2 regions of the Rhodococcus sp. C26F genome follow, and region 2 is predicted to be linked to the other one. Evidence: riboswitches for the same ligand, from Rfam matches in the RefSeq annotation. Region 2 holds a riboswitch; the other holds the start of a gene.
What was found. A riboswitch is a leader RNA that binds a small molecule or an ion and turns the genes downstream of it on or off. The one in region 2 is predicted to bind glycine.

Region 1 (5,630 bases), on a different contig from region 2:
GCGGACGGTACCCCGGTGATCCTCGCCGCCCACCAGCCCCGGCACGTCGACGAGGCCCACGAACTCGGAGTCGACCTGCAGCTGTCCGGGCACACCCACGGCGGACAGATGTGGCCGCTGCGGCCGTTCGTCTCCCTCGCCAACCCCACCGTCACCGGACTCGACCGCTTCGGCGACACGCAGATCTACACGTCCCAGGGCACCGGCGCGTGGGGACCGCCCGTGCGGGTCGGCACCCCACCGGAGATTTCCGTCCTCGAGCTGACCGCCGCGAACTGACGGCTTTATCCTCTTGGCTGGTGTGTTTGGTTGTTGTTGGGGAGTGATTCTGGACTTTTAAGGTTTCCGTATCGCTCGGAGTTATTCCACCGATGAAGATGGCCGACGGACGTGTCCGTCGGCCATCCCCGGCATCAGCCGCTGTACGCCTCCAAGGGCGGGCACGAGCACACCAGGTTCCGGTCGCCGTGTGCGCCGTCGATACGCCGCACCGCCGGCCACACCTTGGCCCTGCTCTTACCCATCGGGAACACCGCGATCTCCCGCGAGTACGGGTGGTCCCACTCGCCCACCAGGCATTCCGCGGTGTGCGGAGCGCCGCGCAGCGGATTGTCGTCCACCGGCCACTCCCCTGCCCCGACCCGGTCGATCTCACCGCGGATCGAGATCATCGCGTCGATGAACGCGTCGAGTTCGGCGATGTCCTCGCTCTCGGTGGGCTCGATCATGAGAGTGCCGGCCACCGGGAAGCTCATCGTCGGCGCGTGGAAGCCGTAGTCGGCCAGACGCTTCGCGACGTCGTCGACCGTCACCCCCGTCGCCTTCGTCAGCGGACGCAGATCGAGGATGCATTCGTGGGCGACCATGCCGGTCTCCCCCGTGTACAGCACCGGGAAGTACTCGTCGAGACGACGCGCGATGTAGTTGGCCGACGCGATCGCCGTCAGCGACGCGCGACGCAGCCCCTCGGCACCCATCATCTTGATGTACGCCCAGGTGATCGGCAGGATCGACGCCGATCCGTAGGGCGCCGCCGAGACCGGTCCCGCTCCCCCGAGTCCCGGCTCCGCCGGATGGCCCGGCAGGTACGGGGCCAGATGCGAACGGACACCGATCGGTCCGACGCCCGGACCGCCGCCACCGTGCGGGATGCAGAACGTCTTGTGCAGGTTCAGGTGGCTGACATCGCCCCCGAACTTGCCCGGCCGCGCCAGACCCACGAGAGCGTTGAGGTTGGCACCGTCGATGTACACCTGACCGCCGGCGTCGTGCACGGCACCGCAGATGTCGGCGATGTCGTGCTCGTACACACCGTGCGTGGACGGATAGGTGATCATGATCGCGGCCAGTCGCGCACCGTGGTCGGCGATCTTGGCGCGCAGGTCGTCGAGATCGACATCCCCGTTCGGGCGGCACGCGACGACCTCGACACGCATGCCCGCCATCACGGCGGATGCGGCATTGGTGCCGTGCGCGCTCGACGGGATCAGGCAGATGTCCCGGTCGGTGTCGCCACGGTCGAGGTGGTAGTGACGGATCGCGAGGAGCCCTGCGTACTCTCCCTGGCTGCCGGCGTTGGGCTGCAGGCTCACGGCGTCGTACCCCGTCACCGCGGCGAGCCAGTCCTCCAGATCGGCGATGAGACGGCGGATGCCGGCCGTCTGGTCCGCCGGAGCGAAGGGATGCAGACCCGCGAACTCGGGCCAGGTGATGGCCTCCATCTCGGCGGCGGCGTTGAGCTTCATCGTGCACGAGCCCAGCGGGATCATCGTCCGGTCGAGGGCGAGGTCCTTGTCGGACAGGCGCCGCAGGTAACGCATCATCGCGGTCTCGGTGCGGTAGCGGGTGAACGCCTCGTGCTGCAGGAACTCGCTGGTGCGGGCAAGGGCCTGCGGCAGCGCCGTTCCCTCGGCTGCGTCCCCGGCGGTGACGCCGAAGGCGCGCAGGACCGCGTCGACGTGCGCCGCGGTGGTGGCCTCGTCGCACGAGATCGACACGTGATCGTCGTCGACCCGGTACAGGTTGATGCCCGCCTCGAGGGCGGCGGCGAGCACGGCGTCGGCGCGCCCCGGGACGCGCACGAGGACGGTGTCGAAGAACTCGTCGTGGACAACCTCGACGCCACCGGCGCGCAGACCGTCGGCGAGGCGGCGGGCGTGCCCGGCGACGCGGCGGGCGATGCCGGTGAGGCCTTCGGCGCCGTGGTACGAGGCGTACATGGCCGCGAGCACGGCGAGGAGCACCTGGGCGGTGCAGATGTTGCTGGTGGCCTTCTCACGGCGGATGTGCTGCTCACGGGTCTGCAGCGCGAGGCGGTAGGCCGGGCTGCCGTCCGCGTCCACCGAGACACCGACGAGGCGTCCGGGCAGGGTGCGGGTGTGGGCGCTACCGACGGCGAGGTAGCCGGCGTGTGGCCCACCGAAGCCCATCGGCACACCGAACCGCTGGGTGGTGCCGAAGCACGCGTCGGCGCCCTGCTCCCCGGGCGGGGTGATCAAGGTCATGGCCAGCAGATCGGCACCGACGGCGACGAGCGCGCCGCGGTCGTGGGCGGCCGCGATGATCGGAGCGGCGTCGATGATGCGTCCCGAAGCGCCGGGCACCTGGACGATCACGCCGAAGAACTCGCCCTCGGGCAGCCCGTCGGCAGCGAGGTCGACCGTGACGATCTCGATGCCGAGCGGTTCGGCGCGGGTCGCCAGCACCGCGGCGGTCTGCGCGAACAGGTCGACGTCGACGACCAGGCGCGGGCTCTTGGACTTACGGTTCGCGCGGCGCAGCAGGGTCATCGCCTCGGCGGCGGCGGTGGCCTCGTCGAGCATCGACGAGTTCGCGATCTCCATGCCGGTCAGGTCGGCGACCATGGTCTGGAAGTTCAGCAGCGCCTCGAGGCGTCCCTGGCTGATCTCCGGCTGGTAGGGGGTGTAGGCCGTGTACCAGGCGGGGTTCTCGATGATGTTGCGCAGCAGCACGGGCGGCGTGAGCGTGTCGTAGTAGCCGTGACCGATCATCGACGTCGCCACGGTGTTCTGCGACGCGAGTGCCTTCAACTCGGCGAGTACGTCGTGCTCGGAGCGGGGCGCGTCGAGGACGTCGAGGCCGGTCGGCACGTTGTCTGCACGGTCGTCGAGGATGGCGGCCGGCACCGCGGCGGTGGCGAGGGCGTCGAGGGAATCGACTCCGACGACGTCGAGGATCCGGTTCAGGCCGGCGGTGTCGGGGCCGATGTGGCGATCGGCGAAGTTCGAGGTGACGGCATCTGTCATCGCAGCTCCCGGGCTGGTCGGCGAGGTCCACATGCGCGCGGTCGCGCGAGGTGGTTCCTCCCCCTCTGTCGTGAGCTCGCGGAGCGAGCGCCTGAGAGATTCGGCCGGCCAGAGCCTTTCCCCGTGGGCGGGCGGGTGCTCCCGCCGCTTTCCAGAGACGTCGGAGCTCACGCGGTCCCGGTTGCCTGAGAGATTGACGGGGAGGTGCTGCTCCTTCGGCGCCCGGCTCGGTGTCCGGGTCTCTCCCGCGTGATGGCGACGCGTCTTCGAGTCTAGTTCACGTCGCGGGGGTCGAAATACCGCAGGTGCGGAAAGTGCCGCAGGCGGTGGAGTGGAGCGGTCATGTGGTCGGCCGATGCGACATCAGTGGTGGGGTCAGCCGATGCGGCGGTTGATGCGTTCGCGGCGACGCGACGCCAGTTCGTCCTCGGGGCGTTCCTCGACGCCACCGCCGTCGGCGCGTTCGGCGGGGAAATCGGCGATGCTGCCGGTGAGCTCGCGCATCGCGCCGCTCACCGCGATCCCGAAGACACCCTGTCCGCCCTGCAGCAGGTCGACGACCTCTTCGGGTGACGTGCACTCGTAGACGGTGGTGCCGTCGGAGAACAGGGTGATCTTCGCGAGGTCGCCCACCCCGCGGCTGCGGAGATGGTCGACGGCGACGCGGATGTTCTGCAGCGAGACGCCGGTGTCGAGCAGGCGCTTGACGATCTTCAGGACGAGGATGTCCTTGAACGAGTACAGCCGTTGGCTACCGGAGCCGGCGGCTCCGCGGATGGACGGTACGACCAGATTCGTGCGGGCCCAGTAGTCGAGCTGGCGGTAGCTGATTCCCGCGATCTGGCAGGCGATGGGCACGCGGTAGCCGACGAGCTCGTCGGGCGCCGAGTTGTCCGGAAACAGGCCCGGTTGGATCTCGTCGGTCTCGTTCGTCCGCGGCGCCGGATTCGAGCGATCGCCGGAATCGACGCCGAGTGGCTGTCCCTTCGTCCGATCTCGCACTACTGACTCCCTCTCGCGCGCCCAGTTCTGCCTCGCAACGATCGATTGGCGGATCCCCCCGACCACATCCGATCATCGAGCGCTCCCAGGCTCACCGAGTCATCCCTGGCGGATCAACTCAGCGTACGCTCCGGTGTTGGGCGTCGGGCTGCAACACGCCGACCGGAAGGCAACGTTCGACATTACTACCGTCACGGCCGACGCGCGCGCCAACGCTCGTCGCCGTGCGGACGGACGGCGCTCAGCCGTCCGTCGCCTTGAAATCGTCGGGCGAGACGGAGTCGAGGAACTCCTTGAACTTCTCGACCTCGTCCTCCCGTTCGTCGGGCATGACCAGTCCTGCCTCGGTGAGCACCGGTTCCTCGACGTGGACCGGCGCGCCGATGCGCAAGGCCACCGCGACCCCGTCGGAGGGCCGGCAGGACACGCGCATCCCTCCGTCGAAGACCAGATCCGCGTAGAACGTCCCTTCGCGCAGGTCGACGATGCGCACCTCGCGGAGGTTGTGACCGAACGCCTCGAGGAGGTTCTTGATCAGGTCGTGGGTCAGCGGCCGCGCCGGTTCGACCCCCTGCTGTTCGAGGGCGATGGCGGTCGCTTCGTTCTGCCCGATCCAGATCGGCAGATACCGATCGCCGTCGACCTCCCGCAGCAGGAGGACAGGCTGGTTCTGCGGCTGTTCGATACGAATCCCTACTATCCGCATCTCGCTCATCGCGATGCCTCCGTCCTGCTGCTCGTCGGTGGTGGGACCACCCGACAGGTACTGCCTGGAATTCTAGTGTCCTCCAGCGCATCCGTCAGGTGCCGTAGGTCACCACCCGACGTAGGGCCGTGGTCGCACTCGGCGACGAATTCGTCGCCTAACGGTCGAGGGCCCCTTGCACCGCCGCTTTCACCAGGCAGGTGTGCAATGTCAACGACAGTGCGGCCAGTTCGCGCACCATCTCCTCGGCGCGCTGCCGTGCCCCGGCGTCGCGGCCCTTCGCGATCGGACCGGCGATCTGCGCGACGAGCGCGGCCTCGCGGTCGGCGGCGAGCTTGAACGCCCGCAGGTGCCGAACCTCGAGGCCGAACTCCGCCATCGCCTTCGCCGTGCGGGCGAGCAGCACCGCGTCCTCGTCGAAGAAACCGGCCGGGCCCGGCTTGACCAGGCCCGCCCCCACCAGCTCGGTGAGGAAGGCCGCGTCGATCCCGGCACGGGTGCACAGATCCTCGCGGCTCACCCGGATCTCGCGGTCGGTGCGCAGATCCTCCGGCGAGACCTCGCCGCGGGCCACCGCCAGCGGACGCGGCCGGGTGATCCGGGTCTCGACCGATCCCACCGTGGCGGCGCCGCGGTCGATCGCCTCGAGCTGCTCC
Region 2 (5,630 bases):
ACGAGTTGCTGCATCCGCCGGGTTCCGGGCGACATCGCGAGCTCGTCGGCGACCCCCCGGTCGACGTAGGCGCGAAGACCTGCCACGTCGTCCGGCATGTCCTGCTCACGAACCCCGAACAGCACGCCGAGCCGGCAGCTCTCCTGGTAGAAGGCCTCCACCTCCGGTGCGGGTTGCGGACCGAAGCAGACCTCGATCGCATAGATGAGCGATTCGATGGTGGTGAGGTGGACCCACGTCCACACGTCGCGGTTCCACGCGTGGTATCTCCGGCCTTCGTAGTCGAGTCCGGTGATGGGGCGGTGCATCTCCCGCAGTTCCCGCGCCGAATCGGCGACGTTCTCGCCGAAGTAGATGCGGTAGGTGTACGCGAGGGTGTTTTCCGCACGTACCGACGGCTCGGTGAACGACTTCGAATGTTGTTCGAGCGCAACCATGACGGTGGGGTGGGTGCCCTGGAGCGACAGCGCCCGGAACAGGAACATCGGCCAGATGCGGCGGTCTGCCAGCAACCGGACGAAGGTGCGGTCGGCGACGGGTACGTCGTCCTCGATGTTTGCGCGAACACGCTGTGCGGGAGTGACTTCCATTGCCGGACTCCTCGGGTTCGAAGGCTGGGGAACGGATGCGGACATCAGCTGTCGGTGGAGGGCGTCGAGGGCACGATCAGGAAGGACAGCATGGTCCGGGCCACCCGTCGTACCCCGTCGTCGGTCGCGGTGGCGCTGCCCAGATCGGGTGCGAGCCACACGCTCGCGAAGAATCGCGAGACGATCTCAGCGGCGGTGGCCGTGTCGAACGTGATCCCCGCCCGTTGTGCGGTGAGGTCGAGTTCGTGGCGGACCGACGTGAGCAGCGCGGCGGTGATCTGCGGATCGTGCAGGAGGGGGAGGGCGGCTCCGTCGTCGACGAATCGTCGTGCGACCGGGTGGTGGCGAACGGTGCGGACCGCTTCGACGATCCATTCGACCGCGCGCTCGTACGGGTCCTCGATGTCGTCGATGGCCGCGTGGAACCGCGTGACGAGCTGATCGAGCTCCCACGCGAACGCGCGACCGAGCAGTTCCTCCTTGGTGTCGAACCGCCGGAAGACCGTCGCGCGTCCGACGCCGGCCTCCGCCGCGACGTCGGCCACGGTCGTCCGCTCGAGGCCGTGATGGCTCAGGCAGCGGATGGTGGCCGCAAGGATTGCGGTGTCGGTCGGATCGGCGTCGGCGCTCTGGCCGATCAACGCTCCCACGAGGAGCGAACGCACGGGGGTGATACCCATAGTTCGGGGACGGTATCACCGATCTCACAACGGCAAAAGGATGTGTTTCGGCTAACTTCACTTATGGAGCGAGGTGGGAGTCCGGTCGGGACGGAAAATGGAAAAATACAGAATTCCCGGCCTGAGATCTCCCCTGCGGGAAGCAGCATCGAAGACGAGGAGCGGAGACCGCTTCCTCCACCAGGGCGTCTGCCAGGATGTCCGATTTGTGGTTCGATGGTGATCGTGGCCGCATTGATTTGGTTGATCGCCGGAGTGGCGTTGGCGGCCGGCGAAGCGCTCACGGGCGATTTCGCGCTGCTCATGCTCGGCGGTGCAGCGCTCGTCACCGGCGGTGTCTCCGCGGTGACCGATCTGCCCGTCTGGATCGACGCGGTGATCTTCGCCGTGACCTCGCTGGTTCTGCTGCTCGGTGTCCGGCCGATGCTGAGACGGCGGTACTCCCAGCCGCCCGCTCTGCCCACCGGGATCGACGCTCTCCCGGGCAAGCACGCCCTGGTTCTCGAGCAGGTGGGGGAGCATTCCGGGCGCGTGAAGATCGACGGTGAGGTGTGGACCGCCAGGCCGCTGGACGCCACCGAGGTGTACGAGCCGGGAACGACAGTGACAGTGATGCAGATAGACGGCGCGACAGCCGTCGTGTGGAGGGGTGTCTGAGGATGGAAGCTCTGATCGTGCTCGCCGTGGTGGTGGCACTGGTCGTGGTGGTCGTGGCCAAATCGGTATCCCTGGTACCGCAAGCGGAGGCCGCGGTCATCGAACGTCTCGGCCGGTACTACCGGACGGCGTCGGGTCAGCTCACCTTCCTGGTGCCCTTCGTCGACCGTATCCGCGCGAAGGTCGATCTGCGCGAACGTGTCGTCTCGTTCCCGCCGCAGCCGGTCATCACCCAGGACAACCTGACGCTGAGCATCGACACGGTCGTGTACTTCCAGGTCACGAACCCGCAGGCGGCCGTCTACGAGATCAGCAACTACATCGCCGCGGTCGAGCAGCTCACCGTCACCACGCTCCGCAACGTCGTCGGCGGAATGACCCTCGAGGAGACGCTCACCTCCCGCGACTCCATCAACGGTCAGCTTCGCGGTGTGCTCGACGAAGCGACCGGCCGATGGGGCCTGCGTGTCGCCCGGGTCGAACTCAAGAGCATCGATCCGCCGCCGTCGATCCAGGAATCGATGGAGAAGCAGATGAAGGCCGACCGCGAGAAGCGCGCGATGATCCTCACGGCCGAGGGTCACCGTGAATCCGCGATCAAGACCGCCGAGGGCGACAAGCAGTCGCGCATCCTCTCCGCCGAGGGTGCGAAGCAGGCCGCGATCCTCGAAGCCGAGGCCGACCGGCAGTCGCGGATCCTGCGCGCGCAGGGTGATCGCGCGGCGCGCTACCTCGAGGCCCAGGGCGAGGCGAAGTCCATCGAGAAGGTCTTCGCCGCGATCAAGGCCGGCAAGCCCACTCCGGAGCTGCTCGCCTACCAGTACCTGCAGACCCTGCCGCAGATGGCCCAGGGCGATGCGAACAAGATGTGGGTGGTGCCGAGCGACTTCGGCAAGGCGCTCGAAGGATTCGCGCGGACGCTCGGCGCGCCCGGCGAGGACGGCGTCTTCCGCTTCGAACCGAGTCCTGTCGACGAGGAACTGCAACGGCCCGAGGACGACAGTGCCGAGGTCGAGGATTGGTTCGCGACCAAGCGCGACCCCGAGGTGGCCCAGGCCGTCGCCGAAGCCGAGGCGGTCGCGCGCAAGCCGGTCGACCCCGCAGTTCGGACGGGTCTCGCCACGGAGGGGACGCAGGGGGGTGCCGGTGAAGGACAGTCGGCGTTGCCCGCAACGCCGCCGGCGCAGCGCTGGATGACGAACGACGCATCCGAGCAGCCGGCCGAGCCGCCGCAACAGCAGTAACGGAACGGATTCGAGTAGGAGGGCGCGCCGGTCGGCGCGCCCTCCCACTCGTCATCGGCGGCCGAGCATCGGCAGTGCCATCGCCACCACGATGAGACCGGCGCCCGCGGCGGCGGGCACGGTCACGGACTCTCCGAAGGCGACCATGCCGATCATCAGCGCGACCACGACTTCGAGGTAGGACAGGCCGGACAGTTCCGCGGCACGAAGGTGCTTGCCCGCGACGACGAGCAGCCCCAGCGCGAACAGACCGCAGACGACGAAGAACCCACCGGCCCACAACCAGTGCGTCGCGGTCATCCCCGTCATGTCGGGTCGGGTCACCGCGACCATCCCACCTGCCGCGACGGCACCGAAGACGAAGTTCCACAGGGACCGGACGTCGGACGGCATGTCGGTGCGATAGCGGTAGCACAGCAGGGCCCCGCCGTAGAAGACTCCCGAGGCCGCGCCCAGCACGGTACCCAGCGTCTCGTGCTCGCCCCCGGACGACTCACCGCCCACCAGGCCGGCGGCGAGCAACATCCCGGCGAACGCCGTGCCGATCGACAAGGCGTCGAGGCGACCGACCCTCTCCTTCAGGAACACCCGGGCGAGGGCCGTCGCGACGACGGGGCCGAGGTAATGGAGAACCACGGCACGGGACAGGTCGGTCAACACCGTGGCGGACAGATAGGTCGCGAGGGACAGTCCGAGGAGGACACCGCCACCGACGACCGACCAGGACAGGCGGGTCCGGCGCAACTGTCCGAGGCGGCGGGACAGCGCGATCAGGAGGAGCATGCCGATCGCTCCGACCGCCATCCGCCCGAGCGTCAGTGCTTCACCGAGCACCGCGCCTTCGGGAGTGGCCTTGCGGCCGAACAATCCTGCGGCGCCCATCGCAGTCGCGGACAGCACGATCGCGGCGATCCCGAGTCGCCGGTTCGCGCGCGGCGGCGACTTCGGGGCGGGGGAGGGAGGGAGAACGGGGCCACGCGACTCGGTCGGTGCAATATCGGCGCGCTGCTCGAGCAGCGCATCATCGGCGCGCGAAGGCGCGCGCAGGGCATCATCGGCGCGCAGGGGCGCGCCCAGGGAAACGGTCACACGTCTACCTCGGGTCCAGGGTGCACGAAACGAGCACCAGCGGGTGTTGTCGTTCCCCGCTCTGTCATCGGACCTGAGAGCTTTCGCGGACGGAGCCGCTTACACCTTCGGTGAACCCGGAAGAGTTGCTTTCCAGAGGAGCCTCGCCGTGGCGGTCTGGGGGCCTGAGAGATTCCCGGGGAGGTTGCTCCTTCGGCGCCCGCTGTGTGCGGGACTCTCCCGCCGCGGTTCGGTGGCTGTTCAGTTGTCCGTCGAGTATCTCATGGACTCGTCGTGACCGCGCCGCAGGGGACATCCGGTGCGCGTGCCCACAGTTCGCTGCGAGTGCCCGCGGTGCGGAGACCGGATGGTTAGCTTGGTCGACATGAGTGCTCTGCCGAGATCGTGGATGCAGTTGCGGATCGCCGCGGGCGTATATCGATTCCGGGAGAGCCTGTTCGCGCTGCCCGCGCTGGTCGTCGTCGCCGGAGCCGTGCTCGCGGAGGTGAGCGGCTACATCGATCGGACCTCCGGCCCCTTCCCGTGGGGCATGAAGATGAACAGCAACGCCGCGATCTGGCTGCTGAGCACCGTGGCGGGCGCCACGATCACCACCGCCGGTGTCGTCTTCTCGTTGACCGTCGTGAGCCTGCAGTTGGCGAGCAGCCAGTTCTCACCGCGCGTGATGCGGTCCTTCATCCGGGACCGGGCCAGCCAGACGGTGATCGGGATGCTGGTGGCGACCTTCGTCTACTGCGTGCTGACGCTGCGCCACATCGGCGCGGACGACGCCGCACCTGCCCCGACGCTGTCGACCACCCTCGCGGTGGTCCTCGCGGTGTCGACCGTGGTGCTCATCATCGCCTATCTCAACCGGCTGGCCCACGGTCTGCAGGTCGGGGAGGTGGTGCGCAGCATCGCCTCGGAGGCCGAAAAGGTCATCGCGAACACGAGCCGGAGTGCGCACCGCGAGATCCGCGTCGACCGGGTGCCGGAACCGGATTTCACCGAGGGGGCGACGGTGCACGCCCCGCGCGACGGCTGGGTGACCCAGGCGCCGGCCGAACTCGTTCTCGCCGTGGTACCGCCGGGTTCGGTCGTGCGGATGGAGACGCGTCCCGGCGCGTACATCCACTGCGGGGAACCGCTGCTGCGGATCCATCCGAAGCCGGAACGGGCGGTGATCCTGCGGCGGCTCGAGGCGGCCGTGGAGATCTCGAATGCGCGCACCATGCAGCAGGACGTGGACTTCGCGTTGCGGCAACTCGTCGACATCGCGCTGCGTGCGCTGAGTCAGGCGATCAACGACCCGACAACCGCCACCGAGGTGGTGCTCCGGCTCGGCAGTCTCCTACGCACCCTGCTGGTCACCGACAGTCCGGTGCCGGCGA

Region 1: linked by a shared signal. The riboswitch ahead of gcvP (aminomethyl-transferring glycine dehydrogenase) and the one ahead of ACLBYD_RS08655 (DMT family transporter) in region 2 are both predicted to bind glycine.

Annotation. Positions count from the first base shown of each region.
Region 1 is NZ_JBKFBA010000006.1:27,516-33,145, reverse strand. Features, by position in the region: gene ACLBYD_RS09820 (metallophosphoesterase) at 1-279, shown strand, start outside; gene gcvP (aminomethyl-transferring glycine dehydrogenase) at 414-3,266, opposite strand; glycine riboswitch at 3,429-3,524, opposite strand; gene ACLBYD_RS09810 (MerR family transcriptional regulator) at 3,642-4,268, opposite strand; gene ACLBYD_RS09805 (bifunctional nuclease family protein) at 4,510-4,983, opposite strand; gene ftsR (transcriptional regulator FtsR) at 5,132-5,630, opposite strand, start outside.
Region 2 is NZ_JBKFBA010000005.1:68,372-74,001, reverse strand. Features, by position in the region: gene ACLBYD_RS08675 (oxygenase MpaB family protein) at 1-590, opposite strand, end outside; gene ACLBYD_RS08670 (TetR/AcrR family transcriptional regulator) at 635-1,270, opposite strand; gene ACLBYD_RS08665 (NfeD family protein) at 1,487-1,927, shown strand; gene ACLBYD_RS08660 (SPFH domain-containing protein) at 1,930-3,171, shown strand; gene ACLBYD_RS08655 (DMT family transporter) at 3,223-4,260, opposite strand; glycine riboswitch at 4,403-4,492, opposite strand; gene ACLBYD_RS08650 (DUF2254 domain-containing protein) at 4,625-5,630, shown strand, end outside.